Regions from separate parts of the Vibrio sp. QJM3NY_39 genome, predicted to be linked through region 1. Evidence: predicted binding sites of a transcription regulator. Region 1 holds the regulator's gene; each other region holds the start of a gene.
What was found. Region 1 encodes MetJ, which represses methionine synthesis genes. Its sites were predicted from a motif close to TTAGACNTNTANANGTCTAA; they were not measured.

Region 1 (10,815 bases):
AATAACGCCACAAGTGTCACGTCAGGAAAGTGGTGACCTTTAGCAAGCATCTGTGTACCGATAAGAATTTGGTATTCACCTTTACGAATCGACTCTAGCGCGCTTTCTAAGCTGCCTTTGCGGCGGGTGCTGTCTCGGTCAATACGAATGGTTTTGTATTCAGGGAATAGCTGACCAAGTTGAGCCTCTAACTGTTCGGTACCTACACCCACCGTCACTAAGTTCGCTGAACCACAGCCTTGGCAATTGTGCACGATATGCTGCTGAGAACCACAGTGGTGACAGCGCATCTCATTGCTGTATTGGTGATAGGTGTAGTAGGCATCACAACGCTTACATTCCGCTGTCCAACCACAATCGTGACACATCAATGCGGGAGAGAACCCACGGCGGTTGAGAAACAACATCACTTGGTTGCCCGCTTTGAGGTGTCTTTGCATTTCAGCAATCAAAGAAGCAGACAAGCCACTTTCTAGATATTCACCCTTCACATCCAACACTTTATTGGTGGTCGGCAGCGCGACACCCGCACGTGAGGTCAGGGTGAGGTAACTGTATTTACCGATCTGAGCGTTGTGCAGCGTTTCAAAGGCCGGAGTCGCCGAGCCTAACACAACCGGAATCTGTGCTTTATGAGCACGCATGATCGCGACATCACGAGCGTGGTAGCGTAGGCTATCTTGCTGCTTATAAGAGGCGTCGTGCTCTTCATCGACAATGATAATTCCCAGATCAGCGAACGGCGTGAACAGAGCCGAGCGCGTACCAATCACAATGCCCGCTATTTTGTCACGTGCTGATAACCAAGCATTCAATCGTTCAGAATCGTTTAACCCAGAGTGAATCACCTCAACAGGCACATTAAAACGACGCTTAAAGCGATTAATCGTTTGTGGAGTGAGGCCTATTTCCGGTACCAAGACTAATGCTTGTTTACCTTGCTCGAGAATCGGCTTGATCATATTGAGGTAGACTTCGGTTTTACCTGAGCCGGTAACCCCCTCTAGCAAGAAGCAACTAAAATCGGTTTGGCTATTTACTGTCGCAATCGCGATCGCTTGTTCAGCATTGAGCTTCGGCTTGTCTTGTTCGTTTTCAAGTTCAACGGGCCACGGCTGGCGCTTTGGCTTTTTCTCTACCGACTCAATCCAACCTTTCTCTTCCAAAGTCTTAAGCACCGCGCTGCCTACTTCCTCGTCAATGAACTCTTGATGAGGAACAGGGCCGTGTTCAAGCATGTGCATCACTTTGGCTTGCTTAACCGCACGACCAAAGCCTTGCATCAGTTGATCTCTGCCTGATGGGGTCAATTGCCACTCGACAAGCGTTGCGAAGTCGGCAGCTTTGCCTTTTCGTAAAGCGCTTGGTAGAGCATTAGCCAAGGTTTCACCCAGTGGATACTGATAGAACTGGCTGCACCATACCAAGAGTGAGTAGACCGATTCTGGCCAAACAGGTTGGTTGTCTAATAAGGCTTTAATGGGCTTGAGCTTGTCTAGATCGAATTCAGATTCGTTAACCAGAGCTGTAACAATACCTGTTAAGGTTTGTCGTCCAAAAGGCACAGAGACTCGTCCACCAATAATCGGGAATAGGTGGTTAGGAATCTTGTAATCGAACTGCTTGTCTAGTGGAACAGGCAGTGCCACGCGGGCAATCATTGGACGCATAAAGGGACAGCTTTATCTGAGTTGACGAGAGCGAACAGTCTAATGGATAAGGGCGTTAAATTCGAGGAGCAGTTTGGATGAGAGTATCGAGTTAACGCAGGAAGATAACGAGAGCCCGAAATCTCAGGCCGACAAAGGAAATAAAAGAGGCTATTGGTGAAAAATGTATCAAATCAGTTGATCCTGCCTTATAGATTCATTACTATACTGCGCCTTAAAGGTATGGCTTTATCGCAGTTTAGTGATGCAGCGGTGTCTTTATTTTATTTTTTAACTACGTGTGGTGTACGGCTTAGAATCGTATAGCGACACGGCCTACTTGAGGTTATCCCATGAAAACTGGTATCCACCCAGAATACAAAGCAGTTTCTGCAACTTGTTCTTGCGGCAACACATTTGAGTTCAACTCAACGCTTGCAAAAGAATCTATCCACCTAGACGTATGTGACAAATGTCACCCATTCTACACTGGTAAGCAACGTATCGTAGATACTGGCGGCCGTGTTGATCGCTTCAACAAGCGTTTCGGTGCTCTTTCTAGCAAGAAGTAATTCTCGCTATTTAGACATAAAAAGGACACTTCGGTGTCCTTTTTTGTTGCCTGAAATTTAAGAAAATGCTGAATCATATTCAACCATCAACTTCTCGAAAACGACAGGCAAACCGCTTGAGTTTTGTTTCATAACTTACACCCAATACTCCATTCTCGAAATCCGCTCGAAAGTTCAACAAGCGACAGTAATTTCAACTGCTCACTGGTCTTATTAGTAGTGAAATCTCGTTTTTTAATGAGACAGAGGCTTTAACCACCTAGGAACTTTGAAGTACATCTATTAACATGAACAAGATCCCCCAAATAATAATATCCTAGGAACCTACACCTATGTCTGAAGACAGCCGCCAAGATCAATCCTCTCAAGCGTTATCGCCTCAAGAACAATTCCGTCAGCAAGCTCTTGATTACCATGAGTTCCCAATTCCAGGCAAAATAGCCGTAGCACTGACGAAGCCTGCAAACTCTGCAGAAGACCTAGCACTTGCATACAGCCCAGGCGTGGCTGAGCCTGTTCGCGAGATCGCACAGAACGTTGATAACGTTTATAAGTACACAGGTAAAGGCAACATGGTTGCAGTTATCTCTAACGGTACAGCGATTCTTGGTCTAGGTAACCTTGGCCCTATTGCTTCTAAACCTGTTATGGAAGGTAAAGCGCTACTGTTTAAGCGTTTTGCTGGTTTAGATTCTATCGATATTGAAGTGAAACACCGCACAATCGATGAGTTCGTTGATACGGTTGCGAATATCGCAGATACATTCGGCGGTATTAACCTAGAAGACATCAAAGCACCTGACTGTTTTGAGATTGAGCGTCGCCTGATTGAGCGTTGTGATGTCCCTGTTTTTCACGATGACCAACACGGTACAGCGATTGTAACGGCTGCAGGTATGCTGAACGCGATTGAGCTTCAAGGTAAGAAGCTTGAAGAGTGTAAGATCGTTTGTTTAGGTGCTGGCGCAGCGGCGGTTGCTTGTATGGAACTGCTGATCAAGTGTGGCGCTCAGCGTGAGAAGATTTACATGCTTGACCGTAAAGGTGTAATCCACACTCGTCGTGAAGACCTGAATGAATACAAAGCGCTATTCGCAAATAACACGGACAAGCGCACGCTTGAAGATGTTATCGAAGGCGCTGACTTGTTCTTGGGCGTATCTGGTCCTAATCTGTTACCAGCTAAAGCACTTACGCTGATGGCTGATAAGCCAGTTGTGTTTGCATGTTCAAACCCAGATCCAGAGATCAAGCCAGAGCTTGCTCATGAAGTTCGTTCTGACCTTATCATGGGTACAGGCCGTAGCGATTACCCGAACCAAGTAAACAACGTACTTTGTTTCCCATTCATTTTCCGTGGTGCGCTTGATGTACGTGCGAGCGAAATCAATGATGAGATGAAGCTGGCTGCGGTTAAAGCGATTCGTGAACTAGCGAAAGAAGAAGTTCCGGCTGAAGTACTCGCTGCTGCAGGTGAGACTGCACTGGAGTTTGGTAAAGGCTACATCATTCCTAAGCCAATGGACCCACGTCTACTTCCTCGCGTAGCAAAAGCGGTTGCAGTAGCGGCCGTTGAATCTGGCGTAGCTCGTATTGAGATGCCTGCTAACTATATGGCTTAATGGCTTAATGGCTTAATAGCTTAATAGCTTAATAGCGGTTGCTCTATTGAGCGAAAAAGAATAATAAAAAACCGACTCATAGGAGTCGGTTTTTTTATGTCTATCATTCACTGAGCAGCTACCGGTAACGTAGTGGGTGATGCGACAAATAAGGTTCAGCTATAGCGAATCAATATTGAAGGCAGTGACTGAGTTGTTTTTATTCTTCGTCAAACGCTTCGAATTCGATACCCATCTCTGTCATCAGCTTTTTCACTTCAGTCGGGATGTCGTCTGGACGGTCTTTACGGAGATCTTCATCCGTTGGCAGTGGTTGGCCTGTGTACGCATGTAGAAAGGCTTCGCACAGTAGCTCACTGTTTGTTGCATGGCGTAGGTTATTAATCTGGCGGCGAGTGCGCTCGTCAGTAAGAACCTTTAACACTTTTAGAGGGATAGAAACTGTAATTTTTTTTACTTGTTCGCTTTTCTTTCCATGCTCAGCATATGGGCTTATGTATTCACCATTCCAGTCGGCCATTGCGTACCTTCATCACTTTAGTTGTTAGAATAAATTAATAGTGGTGATTTTAGCGGGATTTACCGCCATAAGCAAAGACATATAGACGTCCAGAAGTGTTGACGTCTCACATTTATGAAAGTAAAGTGAATAACATATATCTAACACAGCCGCAGAATGCCGACAAGCCGCTGTGATTCTCAGACGCAAAACTTGTAAGGAAGCACCTATGAGCAGCCGGAAGCCAGCAACAATCGCAGTACGTACTGGTATCGAGTCAGACACGCAACACCATGCCGTTGTCCCACCCATTTATCTTTCGACTAACTATGGGTTTCCCGCTTTTGGTGAAGTGCCAAAGTACGATTACACCCGTTCTGGTAACCCAAATCGTGGTTTATTAGAAACGGCATTGTTTGAGCTTGAATCTGGCAAAGGTGCAGTGGTGACTAACTGCGGCACTTCGGCACTTAACTTGTGGGTATCCGCTTTCTTAGGCGGTGATGATCTTATTATCGCACCACACGACTGCTACGGTGGTACTTACCGCCTGTTTAATACCCGCTCGTTAAAAGGTGACTTCAAGGTTTTGTTCGTTGATCAATCGGATCAAGCAGCGTTGGATGCGGCGATCGCGCTCAAGCCAAAGTTGATCTTAATAGAAACGCCATCGAACCCGTTGGTTCGTGTGGTTGATATTGCAGAGACTTGCCGTAAAGCGAAAGAGGTAGGTGCTCTGGTTGCTGTCGATAACACGTTTTTGACGCCTGTGTTCCAAAAGCCTTTAGAGCTGGGTGCTGATTTTGTTATCCACTCAACCACCAAATACATCAACGGACACTCAGATGTTATTGGTGGCGTTGTAGTGACGAAAACTGAAGAGCACGCTGAAGAGCTTGCATGGTGGGGCAACTGTATTGGTGCGACCGGCACACCATTTGATAGTTACATGACTCTACGTGGTATTCGTACGCTAGGTGCGCGTATGCGTGTTCACGAAGAGAGTTCACGTGAAATTCTGACGGCGCTGCAACAACAAGATCTGGTGGGCACTATTTACCACCCAAGCCTTCCTGAACACCCAGGTCACGAGATCGCGAAGAAACAGCAGTTGGGCTTTGGTTCCATGTTGAGCTTTGAGTTTGCGGGCTCTTTTGAAGCACTTAAATATTTTGTAGATAAGTTAGAGTTATTTTCTTTGGCTGAATCACTGGGTGGTGTTGAAAGCCTGATTTGTCACCCTGCGTCGATGACTCACCGTGCGATGGGCGAAGAAGCATTGGCAGAAGCGGGTGTTTCTCAACAATTACTGCGCCTTTCTGTTGGCCTTGAAGATGCGGAAGACCTAATCGACGATCTCAAGCAAGCGTTTGAAAAAACACAACGCTTTATTGCTGAAGGGGAGGCTTAATAATGGCAACCTTTCGCCAGCTACATAAATTTGGTGGCAGCAGTTTAGCGAACCCTGAATGTTACCAACGCGTGGTCAACATTCTTAGAGAATACTCATCAGCGACGGATTTGGTGGTGGTATCGGCCGCAGGCAAAACAACCAACCGCTTAATTGAGTTTGTCGAAGCGCTCGACAAAGATGGTCGTATTGCTCATGAATGCCTGCAAACCCTTCGTCAGTTTCAACTTGAACTGATTGAGGCTCTGCTTGAAGGTGAAGCCGCCTCGCAACTAACGGCAACCATCCAACAAGAATTTACCGCTTTGGGTGAGCTAACGGCTCCCTTGAGTGAAGCACAAAAAGCACAAGTACTGGGTCATGGTGAGGTTTGGTCTTCACGTTTGTTGGCGACGTTGTTGTGCCAGCATGACTTACAAGCAGTTGCTCAAGATGCACGTGCCTTTTTACGTGCAGAAGCGGGTGCTCAACCTGAAGTTGACCGTGCACGCTCTTATCCTCTGATTAAAGAAGCCTTGGCGCAGCATGCACATTGTCGCGTGGTAATTACTGGCTTTATGGCTCAGAACTGCGAAGGCGAAACGGTGCTGCTTGGGCGTAACGGTTCGGATTACTCTGCAACTGTTATTGGTGCTCTAGCTGAAGTTGAACGCGTGACAATCTGGAGTGATGTGGCGGGCGTATACAGCGCAGATCCTCGTTTGGTTTCGGATGCGTGTTTATTACCTCTGCTTCGCCTTGATGAAGCCAGTGAATTAGCTCGTCTTGCGGCTCCAGTGCTACACAGTCGAACGCTACAGCCTGTCGCTCAAAGTGCCATGGATCTCAGCTTGCGCTGCAGCTACCAGCCGGAGGCAGGCTCTACACAGATAGAGCGAGTACTGGCATCGGGGCGTGGTGCAAAAATCATTACCTCTTTGGATGAAGTTCTTATCGTGCAACTGACCTTTGGTCACGGCCATGATTTCGACCGTCTGGAGAGTGAAGTCCTTGAAGGGCTTAAGCGTGCTCAATTAGAGCCGCTTGCTTATGAATTAGAACCAGATCAACACTGCTTGCGCCTTGCTTACACGGAAGAGATCGCTGGTGGTGCATTAGAATATCTACAAGACCACGCGATTGAAGCTGAGATTAAACTGAAAGAAGGTTTTTCTCTGATTGCTGCTGTGGGGGCGGGTGTGACTAAGAACCCGAACCATTGCTACGGTTTCTACCAACAGCTCAAGAGCTCGCCAGTGGAGTTCATCTCAGAAGCGAGCTCAGGCTTAAGCTTGGTGGCCGTGATTCGTAAGAGTGAAACATCAAGCCTAGTGAAAGGCATTCACTCTCAACTGTTCCAAGCTCAGAAGCGTGTTGCGATTGCCTTGTGTGGTAAGGGTAACATTGGCTCAAGTTGGTTAAGCCTGTTTTCCGAGCAAAAAGCGGAACTTGAAAAGCGTCGTGGGATGAACTTTGAATTGGTTGCGGTGGTTGATAGCCAAACCTATTGGTTCGACGATCAAGGCATTGATGCGACTTCAGTTGGTAAACGTTTTGATGATGAAGCGATTGCCAACAATGGTAACGACTGGCTAGAGCGTTTAGGTTCTATTCAGGGTTACGATGAAGCAGTAGTACTCGATGTCACTGCTAGCCCAGTGCTTGCTGCAAAGTATCTGCAAATTGCACAACAAGGTATCCACCTGATCTCGGCTAACAAGGTGGCAGGATCTGCATCGAGCGAGTATTACCATCAGGTACAAGATGCTTTCGCTAAGATCAGCCGTCATTGGTTGTACAACGCGACAGTGGGTGCAGGCTTACCTATCAACCACACAGTACGAGACCTGCGTGAGAGCGGTGACGATATCATTGCGCTGTCTGGTATTTTCTCTGGCACTTTATCTTGGTTGTTTCAACAGTTTGATGGCACGGTGCCATTCAGCGAGCTGGTTGATTTAGCGTGGCAACAAGGCCTGACGGAACCGGACCCGCGTGCTGACCTAGATGGCTCAGACGTGATGCGTAAACTGGTGATTCTGGCGCGTGAATCCGGTTTGGATATCGAACCTGAAAACGTAAAAGTGGAATCGCTCGTACCTGCAGAGCTGCAAGATCTATCAGTGGATGACTTCTTCGATAAAGCTTCTGTTCTAAGCGAAGAGTTAGCTGAGCGTTTGGAAAAAGCGCACTCTCAACAAAAGGTTCTACGTTACGTAGCGCGTTTGGAGAAGAATGGTAAAGCAACCGTAGGCGTTGAAGCACTATCGAAAGAGCACGCACTGGCGAACTTACTGCCCTGCGATAATATCTTTGCGATTGAGAGTAAATGGTACAAAGATAATCCATTAGTTATCCGTGGCCCAGGTGCAGGACGTGAAGTCACTGCTGGTGCAATTCAATCTGACTTAAACAGAATGTCTAGCCTGTTTTGATTTTCAGATCGGTTGGTTTAGTGTCTAAATAGCATACTATTCACTAAGATAAATAAGGCTGAAAGCACGATGTGTTTGTCAGCCTTTTTTCTACATTATTTCTGCTTTGCGACCCATCTAACGACTTGAGTTTTACTCACGATCTACTTGAGAAAAATTCATAATGGATCTGTTGACATTAAATCGTATTCAATACATTCTACAGACATATAGACGTCTAAACGTCGTTTAAGGATTTGAGTTTTAGTGGTTGCTTTTGCCACAGGGAGAGTAAGATGGGATACACACACGCTAGTCATATCGACGCTTTAAATCAGAATATCGCTGAGCTTTCTGACAACATCAATGTGTCATTTGAGTTTTTTCCACCAAGCAGTGAGAAGATGGAAGAGACCTTGTGGAACTCTGTTCACCGTCTTAAAACACTTCAACCAAAATTTGTATCGGTAACTTACGGTGCAAACTCGGGCGAACGTGACCGTACCCACTCAATCATTAAAGAAATTAAGAACCAAACTGGCCTAGTGGCAGCGCCACACCTAACGTGTATTGATGCGAGTCGCGAAGAGCTGATTCAAATTGCCGACGATTACTGGGCGAATGGTATCGAGAGTATTGTTGCGCTGCGTGGTGACATTCCAGCAGGCGGCGGCGCGCCAGAGATGTACGCATCTGATCTAGTCGAGCTACTTAAATCTCGCCACGATTTTGATATCTCAGTAGCGGCATTCCCTGAGGTTCACCCTGAAGCAAAAAGCGCTCAATCTGATCTTATTAACCTAAAGCGTAAAGTGGATGCGGGCGCGAACCGTGCTATTACGCAATTCTTCTTCGATGTAGAAAGCTACCTACGTTTCCGTGACCGTTGTGTAGCGGCAGGTGTGGATGTTGAGATTGTACCGGGTATCTTGCCAGTCTCTAACTTCAAGCAAGCGTCTCGTTTCGCTGCGATGAATAACGTAAAAGTACCGGGCTGGATGGCGAAGCAATTCGAAGGCTTGGATGATGATCCAACGACCCGCCAGTTAGTCGGTGCGAGCCAAGCGATCGATATGGTTCGTACGCTGAGCCGTGAAGGTGTGAAAGACTTCCACTTCTACACGCTAAACCGTGCAGAAATGACCTACGCACTTTGCCATACTCTAGGTGTTCGCCCACAAGTTGCTGCGCTGTAATTAAGCTTCAGCCTTGTTAAAGCGCTATTTGCTGTAAATCTCAAGTCCGATAGATACAAAAAAGGCTTGGACTCTAAGAGTTCAAGCCTTTTGCTTTTCTAGCGTCTAGCTTAACTTAAGCAAGAGCACCAAGTTCAAGCAGTACTTCGTCCGCCCAAACAATCCATGCTTCACGGATAAGTAGGTTACGACGAAGCGTTAAACGCTCAAGGCGTGCTTGCTTGTCTAGTGTAGATGGCGTTGCGTAGTACGCTGCTTCAATTTCTTTGTAGTGAGAAACCAGTTTGCGAGACTCTTCAACTAGCTCAGCAAGTTGTACACGGTAAGCGTCAGCAGGTTGTACAGCACAAGCCATTAGCTTAGCTGAGAACTCGTCACGAACGGTTGGGTGTGCAGTTGGTTGTTCAAACCATTCACCTAGCGCGCTGCGGCCTGCGTCAGTGATAGAGTAAACTTTACGATCAGGTTTGCCTTCTTGAGGCTCAAGCACGCAAGTTACCTGGTCGTTCTGAGCCATTTTATTTAGCTCGCGGTAAACTTGTTGGTGGCTAGCTTTCCAGAAGTAACCAATGCTTGAAGAGAATTCTTTTGTGATATCGTAACCAGTAGCATCGCGTGTACTTAAAACGGTTAGAATTACGTGTGGTAATGACATGTCTGAAATCCAAATGGTAAACAGTAAACAAATACTTAGACAACAAGTGTGCTTCTAATGGCACGTTATATTGGTTATGTCTAAGTAGCACCAACTCGGCGGTTGGTTATGTCACCTTACAAAGCCGTTTATCACCTAGGTTGACCAGTTTATAGGTCAAGTTGCTGCAGATTATTTTTTTGGAGTGTTTCCGCAGCGGAGCAGTAGTATATCTAAATAATAAGCATAAAGTAGAATACATGGACAAAATAACCCAAAAAACTGACAAAATACTTACTAGTGGTTATCTGGTGAAATAAAAAGGCCACACATGGCGACCTTTTGTTCTCTTTGTAGATGTAAATGCTGATTAAGTTATAGTAGGAATCACTAATTAACCAGTATTTCGCATACCTGCTGCAATACCTGCAATCGTCACCATTAGTGCTTCTTCTAGCTCTGCTGGTGGTGTTTCACACTTACGAGTACGGTAAAGCAGTTCTGCTTGAAGCATGTTTAGTGGCTCAACATAGATGTTACGTAGACGAATTGACTCAAGTCCCCAAGGGTCACTCTGCATCAGGTTCTCGTTGTTCTCTACATTTAGTACCGCTTTGATGTCTTTTTGCAGCTGTTCACGCAGTAACTCACCTAATGGCAGTAGTTCTTTATCAACAAGACGCTGGTCGTAGTACTTCGCAATTTCCATGTTGCACTTAGAGTACACCATTTCCAACATACCTAGACGAGTAGAGAAGAATGGCCATTCACGACACATCTCTTCAAGTAGCGCTTGATGGCCTTGATCGACTGAGTATTGGATAGCTTCACCTGCACCT
Region 2 (10,815 bases), 1.2 Mb from region 1:
TATCGACGCTTTGCTAATAGGCCTGTCTTTATGGACACTAAAGCATTCATGCCACATCAAAGTACCTTCTTGAGGAATGGTATAGATCCAATCATCTTGCTCTGTATACGACGCTATTTGTTCTTTTTCTCCTGAATAGATAACGGCAACTTCCATTTTAGAGCCAGATTTTTTATCTAGAGCGTAGCCAATAGCCGCTCTTATCACTAATAGCTGTTCACGGACCTTCATTAACAGTTTGTACGCTTGTGCCAATTCGACTTCATTTTCGGTCATAGGATCGAACCCTAACGCCAATAATGCGATTGCAATGGTATCTACATCGTCATCAGGAATCACAACAGTTTGAGGATGCTCTAATGCGTAGTCGAAAACGTCCATCCAAGAGGTTATACCTTCGGTAGCTCTTGAAGACCGAAATGCGACCCCCATGGTACCATTAGCGTACGGAATGCCATTCACCCCGCAAGCTCTGCGAGACTCCTCTGTAAAGTTTGAATTACCTTCCTTCAAAGTATTAGACAAATCCCCTAAGGTGCCTGATTTGCCCAGTTCGCCAATGGTTTGCCCATCAATGATAAACAAATCATAGGCTAGGGCTTTACCTGAATACACCACAGCATCACGCAACATTTCATTTTCAAAATAAACTTGAGAAACAGTATGACCGTATTGTTCTTCAAACTCTTCTATCAGAATGTCAGAGATATAGTCTTCCCAAGTGAAAATTTTTAGCTCTTCGGCAAAACACCTAACGGATAAAAAAATAGTACACGTTAGAGTAAAACAAGTTAAAAAACGCATCAGATACCTATTACTAATTGTTTTCGATGGTGTTTAACCATGACGTTGGTTTTGGTCTTATTTATCAAACATAAGCGTAATTGTGCCTCATCATTCAATATATTAGTGAGATGTATATTAGATATCGTGCAAATAGTTGATTTGTGGGACTAGAGTAGACATAGAGAATTGAAAGTGTAAAACATCGTTAAACGTTATTTTTCATATTGGATCAAATCGGAGCATGTTCTTTACTACAAAATCAAAATCAAAATCAAAATCAAAATCAAAATCAAACTCAAACATCACCAACTTGCAACTCCACGTCGACAGTTTGCTTTGAGAAAAAGTACTGAAATTCCAGTAGCTCGATCTTCCACGGAGTCATTACGTTAATGCGGAATGGGGCAAAACATTTGTTGGTGCAGTTCAGGGATGATGAAGTTCAGCCTCTAGCGCCCCATAAACCCAAACAACAGCGTCACAGATTTATCTCACGGGAAGCTTAGTCTTTGTTTTTACCTCACCGAAGGCGAAGCTGGATTCAATAGACGCAATATTGGGTAGGCGGGTTAATTGCCCCGTAGATAAAATTAAGGCCTCGCGTGTGCGAAGCCTTTTTGTTTGTATCGAGCGGGAGTAGCAAAAGCCTCTTGAGGTTTTACTTGTCTAAATTGTGCTTAATTATCTGTTTTACCACACCATCCATCGTCTTTGAGCTAATCTCCGGCTTCAAATACAAGGAATGATACTCAACTCCTGTTCGGTCTATATAGGCGGCTTGTAAGCCAGCAGATAACGCACCATGAGTGTCCCAATCGTGAGTAGCGACAAGACGAAGGTTATCGACAGGCTCTTGTAAAGTTTCTGCTGCAAATTTATACACGTCTGAATTTGGTTTGAAACTGCCTGTTTCTTCAACAGAAATGACGGTGTCGAAATAATCTTCTAAGCCCGAGTTCTTGATTTGAGAAGTGATAAGGTCGAGGGATGAGTTAGAAAACGCGACTGTTTTAAAACCACTTTTACGCAACTTATGTAAAGACTCTTTGATATCAGTGTGCGGTGGTAGATTGGCAAAGGAAGTTAATAAGGCATCTTTGCTTTCCACCGTTAAATCACATTTGTACCGCTGTGCAATAGCGTCGAGCGCTGCATTCGCTAATTCAGAAAAAGTAGATTTTACGTTTGTTGCGATGCAAACCGTTGAGGAGTGTAAAAGCTTTGAAAACCAGAGCGATAATGCATCCTCACTGCCAAACACCGCTTTAAATTTAGGCTGTAATGACTCCAAATTTAAAACCGTTTCGTTTATATCAAACAGTATCACTTCTTTTTTCATGCGAAGAACCCAGAATTAATTGAATTTCATACTTACATAATCCGCTCTCATCACACCGTTTTCAACCTCGATTTAAGTAACTTAAGCTTTGCTTCTAATTTGAAAAGGGGCAGGAATGAGTCAGTGATGAACACGTCAACTCAATCTGGCTTTGCTTAATGTCTGGCGTTGCTTAATGAGTAACAGGCAACGCCAAATCTAAGGTGACTTTCTTGGTCTAATTTGCGGCTTCTATGGTGCCTTTGAAAGTGCTGTTTAAAAAGTCATTGATCTCTTGAGAGTGGTAAATTGAGATGATCTTTTTATACGTTTCATTATTTTTGTCTTCTTCTCGCGCCGCCACAACCATCACGGCTAAAGGTGCGTCTTTTTGTTCTAAGTAAATGCCTTGTTTCTTAGGATCGAGTCCAGCCGACATTACATAGTTCATGGTAATTACAGCAGCATCTACATCGTCAAGAGAGCGAGGGAGCTGAGCGGCATCCACTTCAACAAATCGAATGTTCTTCGGGTTGTTAACAATATCGTTTAAAGATGCGTTGAAACCAGCGTTGTCTTTTAAAGAAATCAGTCCAGCATCTTCAAGTAGTAATAGCCCACGCCCACCATTCGTTGGGTCGTTTGGAATCGCGATTCGTGCGTTATCAGGGATAGAGTCAAGCGAAGTGTACTTGTTCGAGTAAACGCCCATACGCATCAAAATTGAACGTCCGATAGAAACTAACTGGCTATCGTGATTGGCATTAAAGTTGTCGAGAAATGGCTGATGTTGGTAACTATTGAGTTGAATACTTCCATCGTCCAATGCTGCGTTAGGGGTGATGTAGTCTGAGAATTCGACGAGTTCAATGTTAATCCCTTGCTTTGCTGCTTCTTTGGCGACTGCCTGTACAACTTGTGCATGTGGGCCAACTGTCGCCCCAATCTTGATGACAGCCTCGTCTTTTTTTCCACATCCTGTTACGCCGAATACGAAAGCTAATGCCAACAGGGATGCTGTGATTTTTTTGTAGCTGTTCATGATAACTCCATTTAATTAACCAAAAGACATGTAGGTGTCTGGATGTCTATATTATCTATTTATGCGATCGGGTCAATAGGTTTGTTAGAAGCAAAGCTAGATTGATATTAAGCAGCTAGGTGTACTTAATACCAGAATGTCGACACCCCAAACCTATCTGTAGGGCAAGCCCATATAGCGTTGAGAAAACAAAGGCCTCGCACGTATGAGGCCTTTTGGGTTTCGTTGAATAAGGTATAGGGCAGTAACTTGGAATTTAAAGAAAACGGGTTCGGTAAAGCTGCCTATTAAGAAAGCTTTTTATTAAAGAACTCAAGTGTACGTGCCCACGCTAACTCTGCTTCTTCTTCAGCATATCGACCTGTTGAATCGTTATGGAAGCCATGATTCACACCGTCATAGATGTAAGCGGTGTAGTCTGCCTCAATCTCTTTGAGTTCAGCTTCATACTCTGGCCAAGTTGCATTCACACGTTTGTCGATTCCCGCAAATTGGATGAGCAATGGCCCTTTAACATTCTTTCTTAAATCTGGTGCGGCAGGAGTACCATAAAACGGAACGCCCGCATCCAGTTGTTCTGGCATTACCGCCGCCAACATATTTACGATATAGCCACCGAAGCAAAATCCGACTGCGCCTAGCTTACCGTTACTTTTTTCATGAGATTTCAAAAAGTTTGCAGCGGCGATAAAGTCTTCTTCGATTTTCTCTCTGGATAATGATTTTTGCATTGCTCGACCTTCATCATCATTACCTGGATACCCACCAAGCGAATAGAGTGCATCAGGTGCAAACGCAATAAACCCCGCGGCTGCGAGTCGTCTTGCCACATCCTTTATATATGGGTTTAAGCCTCTATTTTCATGAACAACTAAGACAACTGGCGCATTATCCGCTAACTCTTTTGGTTCCACTAAATAACCACGGCCTTCTCCGTATCCTTTAGGTGAAGGAAATGTCTCGTAGGTTGCTGTGATGGAAGGATCATTGAAAGAGACTTGCTCTGCCTGCGCATAATTAGGGATCAGTGCAGAAGTTAGCGTTGTCATGGTTAAGCCAAGTACAGCCAACCCAGATAGACGAGCCATAAATTCTCTGCGATCAATCAGACCGTGCGCATATTCGTCGTACCAATCAAATGCTTCTTGAGGGATAGATCGAGTTGGATCTGATTGAGACTCGGTACTTTGATTCATAACTTTTCCTTGTTGTGAGTTGTTTTACCAATCAACTATAGTGGAAATTTCAATATATTTGAACGATCGCTCAATATCTTTTAGGCTATTTGTTATATCAAAGTACAAAAATTAGATGACAGTCAGATAAACGATCACTTCGAATCGATTCCCATGTCTTAGGTTTGTTTGACGGAATCAATCTACACAAGGTTTAGGTATGCGATTAAGTCAGTGAAGTTGGGTGGTGACTATTATTTGTTTTTGGGGAGGGTCTAGTTCTAAATTGACCTTTAAGAGCTAGGCATATTTACGGTCAATAGGGCAGAATGTTTCAATACAAACCGCTTGATTTTACTCTGGTATAATCTTTCCTTATAAGGGAAGCCATAGCGTTATTAGAACCGTTTTGATGAGAGATAAAAAATAGATGTTAAGACTTTTGCGTCAGATAGAAAAATGGAAACTTGCATCGTTTAGTTTACTCATGCTCATTGCCGCATTTTTTATCTACAACCAGATCGGTAATCGTATTTCCCGTGTCGATGAGGCAACATTTTTGATCGGGCAACTGAATACTGTCTTGGATGCAGCGGAGCAATATTCTCATGACAATGGCTCTTTACCTCCAATTACTTCCGATACCGACACGAACTTCGGCTACTTAAACATCAATCACTTAATTGAAAATCCGGGCTTATCAACATGGCAAGGGCCGTACCTACCTTATGGCGATACATGGATAGGTGGTGATCAGTACATCGATCACCCAGATTACATAGCAACGCAATTACTGCTTAAGGAAAAGGGCAGCCAATGGGCACGAGGAAGCTCCGAGACAGGTTGTGAATCGTCGTCAGCAACCTGTTCTCTTGCGGCTTGTATATGGTTGGTACCAACAAAAGTGGCACAAGAAATTAATCAGATTATCGACGGCAACACGGATATAGAAAGTTCGAATACGACCGGAAAAGTACGTTACGACAAAGCTTTTGGCGGTGCACTTATCTGTATGATTGGAGATGACTATCCAATGTCTTCTGCACAGTCAAACTAAGTCGTTTCTAATTATCTCACTGGCAGCTTCGTTTTTGTTTTTACCTGACCGAAGGCGAAACTGGATTCGATAGAAGCTATATTGGGTAGGCGGGTTAATTGTTTGCGGATGAATTGTTCATAGCTTTTGAGCGATTCACTGACCACATGCAAAAGGTAGTCGTGATTGCTTGTCATCAGAAAGCACTCTAATACTTCATCTATCACTTCAATGTGTTGTTCAAAGTCGCGCATATTCTCTTCAGTTGGCTTTTCAAGTTTCACCAACACAAACACATTCACAGGCAAGCCGCATGCTTCTTGGTCGACACTAGCGTGATAGCCGCGAATAATCCCTTGTTTCTCTAATGAGCGAACTCGACGCAAACAAGGAGAGGGTGAAAGTGCCACGCGATCGGCCAACTCTTGATTGGTGAGCCGAGCGTTGCTTTGCAGTTCAGCCAGTATTTTCTTATCGATCTCGTCCATTAGCATAATCCATCAATATCGAATTTAGTTTGGCAATATTATTGCTCAAAGTGTATGTCTTACTTCGCAAATAGCAATTTTTAACATCTGCCCAAAACTAAAATTAAAGGAGGAATAACAAGCATGGAATGACTTAGGAATTATGAATACTTCAACTCAACTTAGCCCGCTGCGTAAAACCACCAAACACGAACAAGCAGAAGCTCTTGCCATTGAGCAGGCAAAACACTTTGGTATCGACCCAAATAGTGATTACGGCGTCACACTGATTGAACTGGCGGCGACATTGTATAAAGCCAATACCAAGACGCATGACCTTTGGGCGTTAACCGTTGATGGGCTTTCAGAGCTTGACAAGAGTGACCGAATCGCTTGGTTTAACGCTAAACGCTTTCTGTCATTCCAGATCGCTAAGATCCTCGACAATCTGCAAAACCCAATGCGTGCCACTTACCAATCCATTGCCACCAATAACGGTAATTTTGCGTCTAAAGGCGCGTATCCTATCTTCGATAATGTTGCCGCTATTTTCTCTGCCAGCCCTGTTATTACACGTACAGCGACGTATTTGTTTGCTTGTACAGAATGGATTGAAGATGCGTTCAACGGTAAAGAGCCGCTGCACGATATTTACTCTCGTCTTCTCAATCCTACATCGATTTCACTGGCTAATCACATGGTTGATATTGAGGCAGGTTCTAGAGCCAACGAGTATCTCGCATGGAACTTTAACTCGGGGATGGCGGCTATTGATGGGTTGTTAAGCCACTTGCTTGGGCATGAAGACATTGTCTTGGCTTCACGCAATATCTATGGCGGTTCTTACCAGCTGTTGGAAGATTGGTTTGGCAAGCCTTCGAACCTGAATGTCGCGGTAGAGTGGGTCGATGGTTACTCTGGTGATGAGTTTGCGACTCGCCTAGATGAGGTTGCCGATAAATACGCTGATCGCCTCGCTGCGGGTAAGAAAATCTACGTTTACCTAGAGTCACCGTGTAACCCGCATGGATATGTGTTGGATGTTGCTAGTATCAGCAAAGCTGGTCACGTTCGTGGTTGGGATGTGATTGTCGACTCAACAGTAGGTACGCCATTGTTGCACCCAGTACTAAAACGCGATGATGTTATGGAAAGGCCAGATTATGTCATTCACTCTTACACCAAAGAACTGGCGGGTTCCGGCACCACAACGGCTGGGGTAGTCATCGGTCGTAACGAGACCATGTTTGTGCCAAAAGGAGAAGAGGTCACCTGTAACAAACCTAACGGCGATGTGGCCACCATTCCATGGAACGAAACGCTGTTTTGGAATGTGTAATTAAGGGCGCATTCCTAGACGCAGACAAAGCGTTCGAAGTGCTCAATGGTATGAAAACCTATGAGATGCGCGTGGTGCAGAAAACCATTAATACTCTGACTCTCGCGAAGATCTTCGATGCTCACCCAGACATCAATGTGTCGTGCCCAGCTTTGCCAGATAGTGATAACTATGAACACTGCCAGAACAACATGTACTTGGGGTTACCTGCAGCGCTGTTTACCATAGACATGGAAGGCAACGGCGATCGGGCGCCAATCAATCGAGATGGGTTTAAACAGTTCTTCGACATGCTTGAGCCCGCAATCGGCATGCAAGTGAGTTTAGGGCAAACCAATACGGTGGCACTGTGCCCGACACTGGCTACGCATTCTGAACTCAGCGACGAGGCGCTCAATGAAGCAGGCATCAAACCGACCACAATGCGTATCTCTATCGGCTTGGAAGATCCTCGAATGTTCATTGCTCACATTATCGAGGCAGCCAAATTGTCAATCGACCGCAAACACGCAGACTTCTCATCGAGTTTCCCTAGTGGTAACAGTATCGATGAAATCTATATGCAAACCTATATGGATGTACATCAGAGGTTTGTGAAGAGCTTGCCGAAGTTCAGTCAGCTTACTCAGTAACTTAGGTCAGTAAGCTAAGCTGGCAATAAAGGTTAGCAAGAAAAGTCAGTGAAGTAGGGTAACTGTAACCGTTAGAGTGCAGTTATAATCACTAGATAGAAAAACTAAGGCCGCACGCGAGGCCTTAGTTTTAGAAAGCTCTCACTGTGTAGTTTCATCGAGTGCTATTTAATTGGTGCTTGGAAAGCGACTCTGTTGATGACCTATTACTGGGCGAATACTGAATAACAAAGAGCAAGAGCTCTAGAAAAGGAATGATTTTCGTAAAAAGTAAAATTATTCGATTAAGATAGCGTTTAAGATCATATGGTTATGGTTTTTTTGGGTATTGTCATTCTACGTATTTTCAACATGAATGAATTATGAACGCTACTTTCATCCGCGATTAATACCACCTCCTGCATAGTACACCCATCAAAACAAACTATGACTCCTTAGAGGTTCTTATGAAAAACGTACTTATTGCTACTACACTGGTTCTGGCTTCAGGCTTAGCAACAGCAAACACTTTACCAGCAACGGGCGGATTTAGTGGCCCGACGGCTAGCGCTCCTGTTACGGTTGCTCAAGTCCTAGAAGCAAGAGATGATACCCAAGTTCAGGTGACGGGTAACATTGTGCACTCTTTGGGAGATGACGAGTACAAGTTTACTGATGGCAAAAACACAATTGTGATCGAAGTAGAGGATGAAGCTTGGGCTGGTTTGACGATTGCTCCAAATGACAAGATAACGATTGTTGGCAACGTTGAAAAAGATAGCTGGGAAGAGGCAACAATTGAAGTCGATAGAATTGCGATTGGTAGCTAAATCGAGTGAATGCAGTAGTAACTGAAGCGATAACTTAAACCTCAAAGGAGCTCATTGTGGCTCCTTTAAAGTTTTATAACTATGACAAATAGAGAGCATGTATTTACTTTGTGTTATTGCTCATAACTCATAGCTAAGTGCCATACCCGTCCAACATTAATTCAGTAAACAGTCTCCGTCTCTAATAAAGCTAGATTCTTAGGTAATAGACTGAATTTCGGCTGTACCAACCCATTTTTGTGTTTGGGACCAAATATAGCGGTGACTCATTTTGGGGAAAACGGTGAGAGCAGGAGCTAACTCACTGACGCAAAAAGTATCTGCTCCATTGGTTGTCAGCATGAAATGGCTCATGTTGAGATTACTCGGCAGAGAGACTCAAAAAACTGTCGTTAGAGAACGTTGTAACTCTCTCTGCTCACTCGTTTACTATTTAGGCTGGTGGCCAGTCTTCTTCGCAAGCTCTTGCATAGCCTCGGCAAACGTTGTTGTCCCGCCTTTAGCTTTAACCTGTACCACCTTATACCCCAGATTTTCCAGCGCTTGGCGCTCTGTTAAAACAGCTTTATCATCTGGCTGACTGCCCTGTACTGGCTGATGAATGTAACACCCCTCGAGTTGACCATCTTCGACCAGTTGGTGGTGTTTTAGTGCATTGATATCAAAATTCATAGTAAGTCTTTTCGTTTAGAATGGAGAGTCTCTGTGGCAAAGGCCGCAAGTATTTATAATTTGATTGTTTGTACCATACGGCATTTTAACCATAAGAAGCTAGTGTAAATACAGTAATCCAAAGGAATGTAGCTGGGTACGGTTTACTTCTTCAACCTCTTATTGATAGTCGGAAAGGGGAGTAACTGAATGCGAACGTTACAAGTGATGCTGTATATTTAGCGATCAAGAATGTTCTCCCCTCGGTCGTTAATCTAAAGAGATCGTTGTTCGTCATTTGACGGGGAGGTTTTTAATGATCAACTTGAATCTGAGTATTGGTCATCATTGCGATGAGACTTGCAATCCTTTTGCGCATCTCACGTCTATCAATAATCATGTCTAATGCGCCATGCTCTAATAGGAACTCGCTCTGCTGAAAATCTTTAGGTAACTTTTCTCGTACTGTTTGCTCAATTACACGACGCCCGGCAAAACCAATTCTCGCTTTGGGTTCACCGATATTTATATCACCTAACATCGCAATACTTGCCGATACACCGCCAAAAGTTTGATCGGTTAATACGGAGATATAAGGGAGCTTTGCATCTGATAGTCGCATTAAAGCAGCACTTGTTTTTGCCATTTGCATTAAAGCAATGAGCGATTCTTGCATGCGCGCTCCACCACAAGCCGAAAAGCATACTAATCCACAGTTAGTCTCGATGGCTGCATTAACAGCATCAACAAAGCGAGCGCCCACAACGGCACCCATTGAGCCAGCCATAAAAGAAAATTCGAAAGCGCACGCCACAACAGGCATCCCTAACAACTCTCCCTGCATCGCGATTATTGCATCTTTCTCACCTGTACTTTTTTGGGCTAGGGCAAGGCGCTCTGTGTAGCGTTTATTGTCTTTGAAACTGAGCAAATCTTGCGGCTCGTGTTGTTTGCCTAACTCAGTTTTCATACCTTTATCTAAAAAACTGTCTAAGCGACAGCGTGCCGACATCCTCATGTGGTGATCGCATTTTGGACATACCTCCAGATTTTCTTTAAGGGCTATGCTGTACAGGATCTGGTCGCAAGAGGGGCATTTTGTCCATACGCCTTCTGGAATATTCGCTTTACACGTACTGATTATATTTTTCTTATCTAATAGCTTTTCTAACCAACTCATTGGAAACCTTATCCAGTTCACTTTTAATGATGAGCATTGTATAAGCCTGTTTCTGGTAATAAAGTGGCTAATATTGGCTTTATAATCCAACTGGGTGGGATTATTAGAATGGGTGGGATTAATGGGAATGCTTGAGAAGATTGATCAACAATGGCTAAAAAGTTTTCACTGTGTCTATGAGAACAATAGCTTTAAGAGAGCTGCGGAGTTTCTGTGTTTGCCGACATCAAACGTCAGTCGTCATATCGCGTTGCTAGAAGAGCAGCTGGATGCTCGACTTTTTGATAGAACGACTCGCCGAATTTCTTCGACAGAAGCAGGGGAGCACCTCTATCTACGAACTCAGCCATTGTTGGATAAACTCAATGATGCTCTTGAGG
Region 3 (10,815 bases), 1.4 Mb from region 1:
CGGCATCATCCGTTCAAAAGGCAACACGATTCTAGGTGGCGACGACAAGTCTGGTATCGCTGCTATCATGGAAGCGGTTCGTTGCATCAAAGCTGAAGGCAAAGAGCACAAGACTATCGAAATTGCATTTACTGTATTCGAAGAAGGTGGTCTGTTCGGCTCTTTGAACTTCGATATGTCTTACATTCAATCTGAGCACGCTATCGTACTTGATACAGGCGGCCCAATTGGCACCATCGTAAACGCAGCTCCGGGTCAGCAGAAGATGGTCGCGAAGATCAAAGGTCGCCCTGCTCACGCTGGTTTAGCGCCAGAAGAAGGCATCAGTGCCATTCAAGTTGCTGCAGACGCTATCACTAAGATGAACCTACTTCGTATCGATGAAGAAACTACGGCAAACGTCGGTATTGTTGAAGGTGGTCAAGCGACCAACATCGTAATGCCAGAGCTTAAAGTAGTGGCTGAAGCACGTTCACTAAACGGCGAAAAGCTAACGGCTCAAGTTGAGCACATGATCTCGACATTCCAAGAGAGTGCAAAACAGTTTGGCGCTGAAGTAGAAATCGAATCTACTAGTGCTTACGATGCATTCGTGATTGCAGACGATCACCCGCATATTCTTTCTATCAAATCAGCGTTTGAGAAGCTTGGCGTAACCGCAAATACTAAACGCACTGGCGGCGGTAGCGATGCGAACAACTTCAACGCGAAAGGTCTAACAACGGTTAACCTTTCTACTGGTATGGCGAAAGTTCACACCACTGAAGAATACATTGCAGTGAAAGACATGGTTGCAATCACTGAATTTGTTGTGGCTTACGTAACGCAATAATTTAATCCATTAGTTAGGTAGTCACTTCTATCTAGCACAATGAAAAAAGCCGAGTACACATACGACGTGTGACTCGGCTTTTTATTGTCTGCGTTTAGCCTAAAGCTAACGTCTACCAGAAATTTCGTCTAAAAACCCCTACGCTTCCAGAATTGGCCTTCGTCTTTTGCAACAAGGTCGAATGTCTTATCGGCAATGATGTTGCCTTTTAACTCCACGGTCATGCGCCACTTGCCTAGCTTGTTCGAGACTGGCGCCCAGATGGTGTCACCTAAGTAGAAATCCCAGTCGTTGTTACCGACATGCTCTTCACCATCGAACGGTTCGAGCACTTCGCCCTTGTCTGTAGTGATATCCGGGTGATAGATGCAGTAGCGGATCTTTTCACCTTTGGCTTTCTTGATATTCAAGATATAGCCAAACTCTACGTCGATTTCAGCACCAACAATGGTGGTGAACTCTTGGATTTTTGGAAGGTCTTTAGATTTGGAATCCCACGTTGTGTAGATCCCGTATGATGTCATGTCGACCACAACAGAGCGCTTTGCCATTTCAATCGTTACCTTGGAGTTGTTCTATTCATCTAATTCTATTTGCCATTCAGCCACGCAAGCAGAGGAAGAACGATGCTATTCTTGCCAATCTTTTGCCATGCGCTTAATCACTGACGGTTCGATGTCGTGAATGCTGCCATATTGCTCTCGGCATACTTCGATGATCAAGTCAGCTTTGTATTTTCTTGCAAGTTGGCGGTAAGCCTTCATTTCCCAATGCTTAATAAAGGTATTCGACACTACAACATCTAACCCTTGCTTCAAGCCGTTTTCCGCCGTGTTTTGACACCACTCATGAGCTTGCTGTAACTGCCTTGGATCAAAATAGTAGTCACCTTGCTCATTCACGTAATACATATCCGCTTCGACATGTAATGCATCGTAGGTTTTCGCTTTTGTTGACTTGCCAGAACCGGGCAACCCTCGAATGAGTATTAACTTCATCTGTCACTTTACAGGCTAATTCGAAAACATGAGTTTATCGTAAATGCTAACCGCTTGCTCTGATAACTGCCTAGTTCTACATAACAGAACCAAGCACTTATGCATTACTCGGGTAGTCGTTAAACATTATAAGACTCCCTCGACGTCGGAAGGTGGCTTCTGATAGAAAACACAAATAATTTACATCTATCCATTTTGGATATCGACAAGCGTACCAAACTACTATAGATTTAGATGTATAGACGTCTACATATCTAGCTTAGGGAGAAAGCTTTGCCTATTCGCATTCCAGACCAATTGCCAGCATCTGATGTTCTTCGCGAAGAAAACATCTTCGTGATGCCGTTATCAAGAGCATCGACGCAGGAAATTCGTCCACTTCGAGTCTTGATCCTCAACCTAATGCCGAAGAAGATTGAAACTGAAACTCAATTCTTACGCCTACTATCAAACAGTCCATTGCAAGTGGATGTAGAGCTGCTGCGCATTGATGACCGACCAAGCAAAAACACACCGACCGAACACCTTGATAACTTCTACCGCCAATTTGAAATGGTCAAAGGGAGAAACTTTGATGGATTGATCATCACTGGTGCACCGCTTGGCTTGGTTCAATTTGAAGATGTGATTTACTGGGACCACCTAAAAACCATCATGGAATGGGCAAACAAGCACGTGACCTCAACCTTGTATGTGTGCTGGGCGGCTCAGGCTGGTTTGAAACTACTGTATGATTTGCCAAAGCGCACTCGTAAAGAGAAGCTTTCTGGTGTTTATAATCACGAGATTCATCACCCTTACCACCCGCTTCTGCGTGGCTTTGACGATACCTTCTTAGCACCGCACTCTCGCTATGCAGATTTCTCTCAGGAATACTTAGCCGAGCATACCGACCTTGATGTTCTTGCGACTTCTGATGTGGCTGGCGTATACCTAGCGGCAACCAAAGATAAGCGAAACGTGTTTGTAACGGGTCATCCTGAATACGATGCGCATACATTGCACGGTGAGTACGTTCGTGATTTAGGCGAAGGTATGGAACCCGTGATTCCAATCAACTACTACCCGAACAACAATCCAGATAATAAGCCTGTCGCAAGTTGGCGTAGTCATGGGCACTTGCTATTCTCGAACTGGTTGAACTACTGCGTTTACCAACAAACGCCTTACGATTTGGATCACTTCAGCGAAGACAACTTTACCAAAGACGATTAAGTTCTTTCTTCCGATTCACAATCACATAAAGCCGTGTTCAGTAGGTTGTTGATAAAACACCAAATTGGACACGGTTTTTTTATGGTGTTTGAGTCGCATTCCATAATAGATTTACCACTTCAATAGGTTTGATTTCATATGATGGGTTGGTGTTCATAAGGAGCTTCACATGCCCGCCAAGCCGTTATTATCTAAACCTATTTCGTTATCCCGCCCCCTTTCGTTATCGAACCTGATACTACTCGCCTCTCTTTCGTTGGTCGGTTGTGTTTCTGTCACTGAAGGACCGCCAAAGATCGAAAGCGACCCTATTGCGATGTCTGAATCTCGTATTGAATTAGGTTTGGGTTATATGGGACAAGGGAATATGGTGAGAGCACGTGAGAACCTAGAACTCGCCATCAAACACGCACCTAGCTACTATCGAGCTCGCCTTTCCATTGCGCACTATTACGAACAAGTTGGGGAAGTTGACGAAGCAAGAGACGCCTATAAGAAAGCGCTGAGGTTAGACGCAAGAAACGGCAATGTATTGAACAACTACGGTACATTCTTGTGTAAACAGGGCGAATACGAGCAAGCCGATAAATACTTTAACCGTGCCATCGACCAACCCTATTATTATCTCGTCTCTGCAAGTTATGAAAATGCCGCATTCTGCGCGTTTAAGGCCGGAGAGGTCGAGCAAGCAAAATACTACTTCTCTCGTGCGATTGACCACGACCCAAATCGAGCTAGATCCGTACTACAGCTTTCTAAAATTGAAGTCAGTGAGGCCGAATACAATGACGCTAGGCTCCGCTTATTCAAATTCCACCAACGTTATGGCTATCAAATTCCATCGCTTCAAATCTTGGTCGAACTCGAAAAGAAGGCGGGTAACCGTGCACTTCAACAGAAATACCAAAGTAAATTAGACGAACTGCTCTCCGTTTAAGACTAACTAAGCTTAGAGTCGTTGCGATAGATATAAAAAACGGGCTTGTTGCGTTAACAACAAGCCCGTTAGTAATTTCAGCTCAATATCTTAACTAAGTACAGTCTGTTATTTAAGCGCAATCCACTCTTGTCTTTGTTCGTCGTCCATAAAGGTCCATGCGATAAAGCGACTCACCTTCTGGCCTTGTGACATCTCAACCACTTTTACTTGTTTAGCTCTCAGCTTGCCAAGCTCTGAACGAACCATATCAACGTTGTCTTTCTTAGAAATCAATGTCGTAAACCACAATACTTGAGTAGCAAAAAGCTGGCTCTCTCTCGCCATTTTCATGATGAAAGCTGCTTCACCACCCGGACACCAAAGTTCAGACTTTTGGCCACCAAAGTTTAAGGTTGGTTTCTCTTGCTTAGTTGATTTGTCTAACTTAACTGGCTTCTTGTTCGTTTCTGGCTTGAACGACTGGCCGGCTTTCTTAGCACGGTTTGCCGCTAGGTTATCCAGTTTACGTTGTGATCCCTTTTCCGCCTCTTCTAGAGAGCTATGGAATGGAGGGTTACAAATTGTGACATCGTAACGTTCATTATCCTTAATCACGCCCTTAAAGATAGATTCTGAGTCGGCTTGCAGGCGAGCTCGAATCTTACCTTTTAGATTAGGGTTACTTTCCGCAATGAAGTTCGCTGTTTTGATGGAGACTGAATCGACATCAGTACCTGTCCAGCGCCACTTATACTCTGTCGCACCAATGATTGGGTAAATACAGTTTGCACCAACACCAATATCTAGTGCTTTCACAGAAGCATGATTATAAGGTTCACCTTGGCCATCGCTATTAAGGATATCTGCCACTCTGTGAATGTAGTCTGCACGGCCAGGAATTGGCGGGCACAAGTAGCCAGCAGGAATATCCCAATGCTTAACGCCATAGTGATGCGCCAGTAAAGCCTTGTTAAGTAGCTTAACGGCTAATGGATCAGAGAAATTAATGGTGTCTTCGCCCACCGGGTTCTTGATCAGGTGTTCTTTTAGCTCAGGCAATGCTGCAACCAATAACTCGAAGTTATAGCGACCTGTATGTTGGTTTCTTGGGTGCAATCCACCTTGAGGTTTTTCAGCCGAGCGTCTTTTCTGGGCTGCGTTTTTGTTAAAAGCAGTTTTATTGAAAGAACCCTTATTCGATGATCCTTTATTCGCACCCGGTTTACCTTTGTTATCTTTTGCAAAAGGTCGCTTTGCTTTGTTGTCAGCACCTTTGGGAGCACTGTTTTTGCGGTCTGATGTGTTCTTTGTAGAAATACGCTTGTCGCTGCTTGGCTTGCCTGCATTTGGCTTAATATCACCGTGCTTACGGTTACCTTGATCAGCTTGGTTGTCTTTTGTTTTTGTTGATGAGGTACTGTTTTTCGACAGGCTTAGCGTAGTTCTATTTTGTGATTGGCTCATTGGGCTACTTCTTTAAGTCTAAATACATCATGAATAAACGGGCATCTAACTCAAGTTGATGATATTCCGGCTCCATGTGACAGCATAGTTGGTAAAAGGCTTTGTCGTGTTCTTTCTCTTTGATGTGCGCCAGTTCATGCACCACCAGCATTCTCAGCAAAGGTTCTGGTGCATTTTTAAAAACACTGGCGATACGAATCTCGTTCTTCGATTTGATCTTTCCACCGTGATTCTTCGCGACGTAAGAGTGCAGACCTAATGCATTATTAATTAGGTGTATCTTGCCGTCGTAAATCACTTTACTGATCGGTGGCGTTTTTTTCATGTAGCGATTTTTAATCTCAATCGCATAGTCAAACAGGGCTTTCTCGCTTTTGATTTCATGATTCTTTGGGTAGCGAGCTTCAAACCACGGCACCAATTTACCTGATTCAACAAGTTGAGTTACCGGGTCGAGAATGTGCTTCGGGTAGCCTTGAATATAGCGTAAAGAAGGATGCATGCTGAAAGACCGTACAAGTTACACCACGACAATATGTTGTGGTCTTGAAAATTGAGCCGCATAGTGTAACTGATCACACTTTTCTAATCACCTAGGATTCGTTACACTTTAGCGAGATTCACCAAGAGCTACACTCAAAAAGAGATTGTAAAAATGAAACGTGTTGTATTGTACGTCGCAGACAAATGCCCGCACTGTAAAGATGCACAACGCTATTTGGATTCGAAGAAAATTGAATATCGCCTAACGAATGCAAAAATGCAGCGTGGCCGTAAAGAATTACAGGCGATGGGTGCTCGCTCTATCCCTGTGCTGAAAATCGGTGACCAAGTGATGGTCGGCTGGAATCAGAAAAACTTCGATAAGATGTATAACTCAAAGAACACCTAACGTGTTTTGAGCCAGTCATACTTCTATACAACAAAGCCCGCAGATCCAACCAAGGATGTGCGGGCTTTGTTTATTTAAATCTTACTAAATCACACATATCGCTTAACGAAATCAATAAAGGTTCTGTCGGCTTTCGACAAATACCCTTCCTTTCTCCAGGCCAACGATAGATTCAGTTTTACAGGATCTTTAAATGGCACGCCTATCACGTCTTTTTCATATTCTGTCACTAAGCTCAACAGCGCGGTGATCGCAAACTCTTGTTTAACGATAGAAAGAATCATCGGGAGCAAGTTGGTTTCAAACGCGATGGTCATGTCAAGATCGTACTTCTTACAGGTCGCATCGATAAAATCACGGTGGAAATAGCCCGATTTGAACATGATCAACTCTTGAGCAAAGAATTCTTCAAAGGTCATCGAAGGCTGTTGTGCTAGCGGATGCTCCTTACCGACAACGGCGACCATCTCAGAACTTAACAGATGATCCGTTTCCAAATCATCAGGGACGTTCTCATGATTAATTACACCAATATCGAGTTCGCCGTTTAACAGCATTTCACGAATCGATGCGGTGCCAGCATCAATCAAGGTCAACTTTAGGTTTGGGTATTGGCTTTTAAATGCCATCACGACTTGGGGGAAAAAGTAACTGCCCATCATACTTGGAGCGCCTAATCGAACCTCACCTTTTTCTAGTCCCTTTAGTTCATTCATCGCGAGCTGAGCATCATCAAACTGCTGGGCGATTCGCTTCGCATGCTCAAACAGTACTTTGCCCTCCTCCGTTAAAGTGACGGATTTATCTCCACGACGGAATAAAATCAACTCAAGTGTCTGTTCTAGCTTTTTAATGGAAATACTCAATGCAGGCTGTGCGATGTGCAGCGCTTTGGCGGCCTGAGTGAAGTTACCAAACTGCGCAACAGCCAGAAAATGTCGAAGAGGTTTTGATTCAAGCATGGCGATATATTTTATATATGGAGGCGATATCTTTAATATATTTCTTTAATCGAACCTGTACTGATAACTTGTTCACAAATAGCTTACTAACTTGCGCAGGCACAACGTCAATGTTTGATAAAGGCAGTCCTCAATACAAACGTATCACCCAATCATTGGCGATTGGTTCATTTATCATTTTCTGTAACCTTTACCTCTTTCAGCCTATCTTGCCGCACATGGCGGAGCACTTCCAAGTATCTGAAACTCAAATCAACTGGCTGTTTGCCGCGACAACACTTGGCCTTTCGATTAGCTTGGTGCCTTGGGCAATCGCTTCTGAAACCTTTGGTCGAAAACCCATTATTCTGTTCAGTCTGTTCGCTATTCCTTTGATTGGAGTGAGCATGGTGTTCACAACCACTCTACTACAACTTGTTATTGCCAGAGCATTCATGGGAATCGCAGTCGCTGCTTTTGCGGGCGTGGCGGTTGCCTATATGGTCGAAGAGTTATCACCCAAAGCATTCGCAGTCGCGATCGGCGGTTATATTGCAGCCAACTCATTGGGTGGAATTTTCGGACGTGTCCTTGGAGGTTTAATCACGGATTACTTTGACTGGCACTCTACGGTATTGTTTTTCGTGGTCGGCTCCTTAATCGGCGCTCTCTATATTGCGTATAGTCTGCCTGACCAACAAAACTTCAAACCTCAAAAAGGGTTGTTCTTTCATCATAACCGCTCGGTTGTGATGCACTTAAGAAACCGTACCTTGTGGATCGCGATGTTGATTGGTGGTGCTAACTTCGCCCTATTCGTTAACCTGTATTCAGTAATGGGCTTTAGGCTTGTATCTGCGCCTCACTCAGTGCCTGTTGGCTTAGCTTCACTGATATTCCTATGTTACTTAGCCGGTACGGTAAGCTCTAAGCTCTCCAACAAATGGACACTTCGTTTTGACCCGTTAAGCGGAATATTGATGGGCGTGTGTATTAGCTTAATCGGAATGCTAATTTCTGCCGTCGACAAAGTCCCGTTCATGTTAGCAGGCTTGTTATTGATTAGTGGCGGCGCGTTCTTCGCCCATACCCTTGCCTATTCTTGGGTAAGTCAAAAAGCACCAAGCGCTAAGGCGACGGCAACAGCACTTTACTTAGTTCACTACTACATTGGCGGGAGCTTAGGTGGTTTCTTACTCTTGTATTGCTGGCAACTGTTCGGTTGGAATGGCGTGATTGCGGGCGGTTCAATCTTCTATGTCGCGATATTTGCATGGGTCTATCAGTTAAAACAACTTCAAGTATCGGCCTCTAAACTCGCACAAGCATAAGTACGACTGAGGTTGTAACTCAATTATTGCTTTTGATTGACGTCCGTTCTGATATCCTACGCAAAATTTCATTTCGGAACCTGTTATGTCGAACACTCAAAGCACAGATCTTCAAACCATCCACGACCAAGTAAAACAGTGGTTAGACGATGTCGTTATTGGCCTAAACCTGTGTCCATTCGCAGCCAAGCCACAACGTAATAAACAGATTAAGATCTTTGTGAGTGAAGCGAATACGGAAGAAGCGTTGTTGGAAGACATCATGGCGCATTTCGTAGAGTTAGATAACACGCCAGTCGCAGAATTAGAGACGACGTTGGTGGTTGTACCTAACATGCTGCAAGATTTCTTCGACTACAACATGTTCATTGATTGGATTGAAGCGTTGATCAAGCAAGAAGATTGGGAAGGCGTTTACCAAGTGGCAACCTTCCACCCAGACTATTGCTTTGGTGGTGCGGATCCAGAAGACGATGAAAATCTGACTAACCGCTCTCCGTATCCGGTTTACCATTTGATTCGTGAAGCAAGCATGGAAAAGGTGTTGAAGCACTACCCTAACCCTGAAGCGATTCCTGATACCAACATCGCGAGAGTTGAATCTTTAACACCAGCGGAACGTCGTCAACTGTTCCCTTACCTGTTCAGTTAATCGCTTAACAAGATGGCTCATATTCCTGAGCGTTCTTGATGATATGGACGAGAAATGAACTGATCTCGTCCATTTTGTTTCGCAATGTACAGGCATTCATCGGCAACTTTGATGAGCTTATCTAACGCCGACATTCTTTCCCCTTTGGTATCCCCTGTACTCAACTCAAAATGACACGCACCGATTGATATAGTGACTGGCTTTCTATCCAGTGTGATTTTCTTCATCTCTTGCAAAAGAGTCATGAACTTATCTTCAACACAACTTGGTGTTTTATTTGGATACCAAAGAATGAACTCTTCGCCACCAAAGCGCGCCACAAACTCACCCTCTTGAGTGTTATTGCTCAGCACGTTCGCCACTTTCTTTAATACAACATCACCCATTTGATGACCATAAGTGTCATTAACCTGTTTAAAGAAATCGATGTCGACAACCGCTAAGGTTCCTTTACCTAAAGAACCTTTTAACTGCTCCACTTCTGCGTTCAACGTTTTGAACAAGCAACGTCTATTCGGCAAGTGTGTCAGAGGATCGTACATAGCTTGGTACTCTAACTTCTCATTCAGCTCTTTGAGTTTTCGTTCTTGCTGTCTTCTAACCAGTTCCACTTCGATCCATGAGGCCATTAACCTCATAACGTCGATATCGAACTCTTTGAACTCACGATGATAGGGAGCCGGGCTTGAAAAGTTTAAGGTGCCATAAAGCTCATCATTAACGAAGATAGGAATACCAATGTACGATTCCAAACCAAAAGACTGGTAGGCAGGGTGAGTCGCGTACTTATCGTGTTTGCCGCAATGTTCTATGCAGGTAGGACCAATAGATTTACAAGTAATTTCACAATAGGTAGAACGATAATCGAAGGTATCTCCACTATTGAGCTCAACCTCTTCAGGTGTCACACAATGTTCAACGAAGTAAGTATTACCGTCGACTTTGGATAAGATTCCAATATCTAGGTTGAAGCGTTCAAGCCCCATGATAAGCAGCTGAGCGATCTGACTATCGAAGCCCTTTCGATAATCATTGGTGATTTGATACAAGCGGCGTATCACAATTTCACTTTCACTGGCTTGGTTCATAACTGGGATCCCACTGCTGCCGAGTTTAATGACAACATCAATATTTGGTATATTAAGAAGAGTAAAGGGTAATAAAACACAATAATCAATTGGTTTGTATGCAAAATACCTCATTGGTCCAATGAATAAAAGTCGACTTCTTCGACTTTGCGTTAGCACCCTATTCCCAGCTTTGGTAAAATACCCCATTAACGAAACAGAATGGATAGGAAAATGAACCTTTCTCAACTAAGCCAAGAAATCTACGATCACCTTTACCGCGACATTGAAGAGTTCCGCAGTACTTTTGATCTGCCTGTTGCTGCTCCAGAAACAATGGACGAAAAAGGCGATACGCTACATACCTCTCTAGCGATCGAAGAACTAACAGAACTTGCAGAAGCTGACTCAAAAATCGAACAAGCGGACGCTATTGTAGACAGCGTTTACGTTTTGATGGGGCGTCTGGTTCACCTTGGCCAAGCTAAGGTTGAAGACAATCTA

Region 2: the regulator MetJ is predicted to act here: its motif matches at 3,177-3,196, upstream of AC3CHU_RS06745 (MetQ/NlpA family ABC transporter substrate-binding protein).
Region 3: the regulator MetJ is predicted to act here: its motif matches at 2,061-2,080, upstream of metA (homoserine O-acetyltransferase MetA).

Annotation. Positions count from the first base shown of each region.
Region 1 is NZ_CM173505.1:249,205-260,019, forward strand. Features, by position in the region: gene priA (primosomal protein N') at 1-1,670, opposite strand, end outside; gene rpmE (50S ribosomal protein L31) at 2,003-2,221, shown strand; gene AC3CHU_RS01150 (malic enzyme-like NAD(P)-binding protein) at 2,554-3,843, shown strand; gene metJ (met regulon transcriptional regulator MetJ) at 4,043-4,363, opposite strand; gene AC3CHU_RS01160 (O-succinylhomoserine (thiol)-lyase) at 4,572-5,753, shown strand; gene AC3CHU_RS01165 (bifunctional aspartate kinase/homoserine dehydrogenase II) at 5,756-8,167, shown strand; gene metF (methylenetetrahydrofolate reductase) at 8,443-9,342, shown strand; gene AC3CHU_RS01175 (PadR family transcriptional regulator) at 9,458-9,997, opposite strand; gene ppc (phosphoenolpyruvate carboxylase) at 10,371-10,815, opposite strand, start outside.
Region 2 is NZ_CM173505.1:1,496,062-1,506,876, forward strand. Features, by position in the region: gene AC3CHU_RS06730 (polyamine ABC transporter substrate-binding protein) at 1-804, opposite strand, end outside; partial or broken gene AC3CHU_RS06735 (Lrp/AsnC family transcriptional regulator) at 1,273-1,362, opposite strand; gene AC3CHU_RS06740 (haloacid dehalogenase type II) at 1,445-2,125, opposite strand; gene AC3CHU_RS06745 (MetQ/NlpA family ABC transporter substrate-binding protein) at 2,343-3,146, opposite strand; gene AC3CHU_RS06750 (dienelactone hydrolase family protein) at 3,434-4,342, opposite strand; gene AC3CHU_RS06755 (type II secretion system protein) at 4,752-5,378, shown strand; gene AC3CHU_RS06760 (Lrp/AsnC family transcriptional regulator) at 5,390-5,845, opposite strand; partial or broken gene AC3CHU_RS06765 (PLP-dependent transferase) at 5,988-7,795, shown strand; gene AC3CHU_RS06770 (NirD/YgiW/YdeI family stress tolerance protein) at 8,242-8,604, shown strand; gene AC3CHU_RS06775 (hypothetical protein) at 9,034-9,276, opposite strand; gene accD (acetyl-CoA carboxylase, carboxyltransferase subunit beta) at 9,569-10,435, opposite strand; gene AC3CHU_RS06785 (LysR family transcriptional regulator) at 10,557-10,815, shown strand, end outside.
Region 3 is NZ_CM173505.1:1,603,686-1,614,500, reverse strand. Features, by position in the region: gene AC3CHU_RS07310 (M20/M25/M40 family metallo-hydrolase) at 1-832, shown strand, start outside; gene AC3CHU_RS07305 (DUF3859 domain-containing protein) at 961-1,383, opposite strand; gene AC3CHU_RS07300 (ATP-binding protein) at 1,462-1,830, opposite strand; gene metA (homoserine O-acetyltransferase MetA) at 2,104-3,045, shown strand; gene pilW (type IV pilus biogenesis/stability protein PilW) at 3,215-3,982, shown strand; gene rlmF (23S rRNA (adenine(1618)-N(6))-methyltransferase RlmF) at 4,091-5,428, opposite strand; gene AC3CHU_RS07280 (YgjP-like metallopeptidase domain-containing protein) at 5,433-5,930, opposite strand; gene AC3CHU_RS07275 (glutaredoxin family protein) at 6,084-6,320, shown strand; gene AC3CHU_RS07270 (LysR family transcriptional regulator) at 6,410-7,282, opposite strand; gene AC3CHU_RS07265 (MFS transporter) at 7,393-8,592, shown strand; gene AC3CHU_RS07260 (DUF1415 domain-containing protein) at 8,678-9,244, shown strand; gene AC3CHU_RS07255 (sensor domain-containing diguanylate cyclase) at 9,262-10,332, opposite strand; gene AC3CHU_RS07250 (nucleoside triphosphate pyrophosphohydrolase family protein) at 10,546-10,815, shown strand, end outside.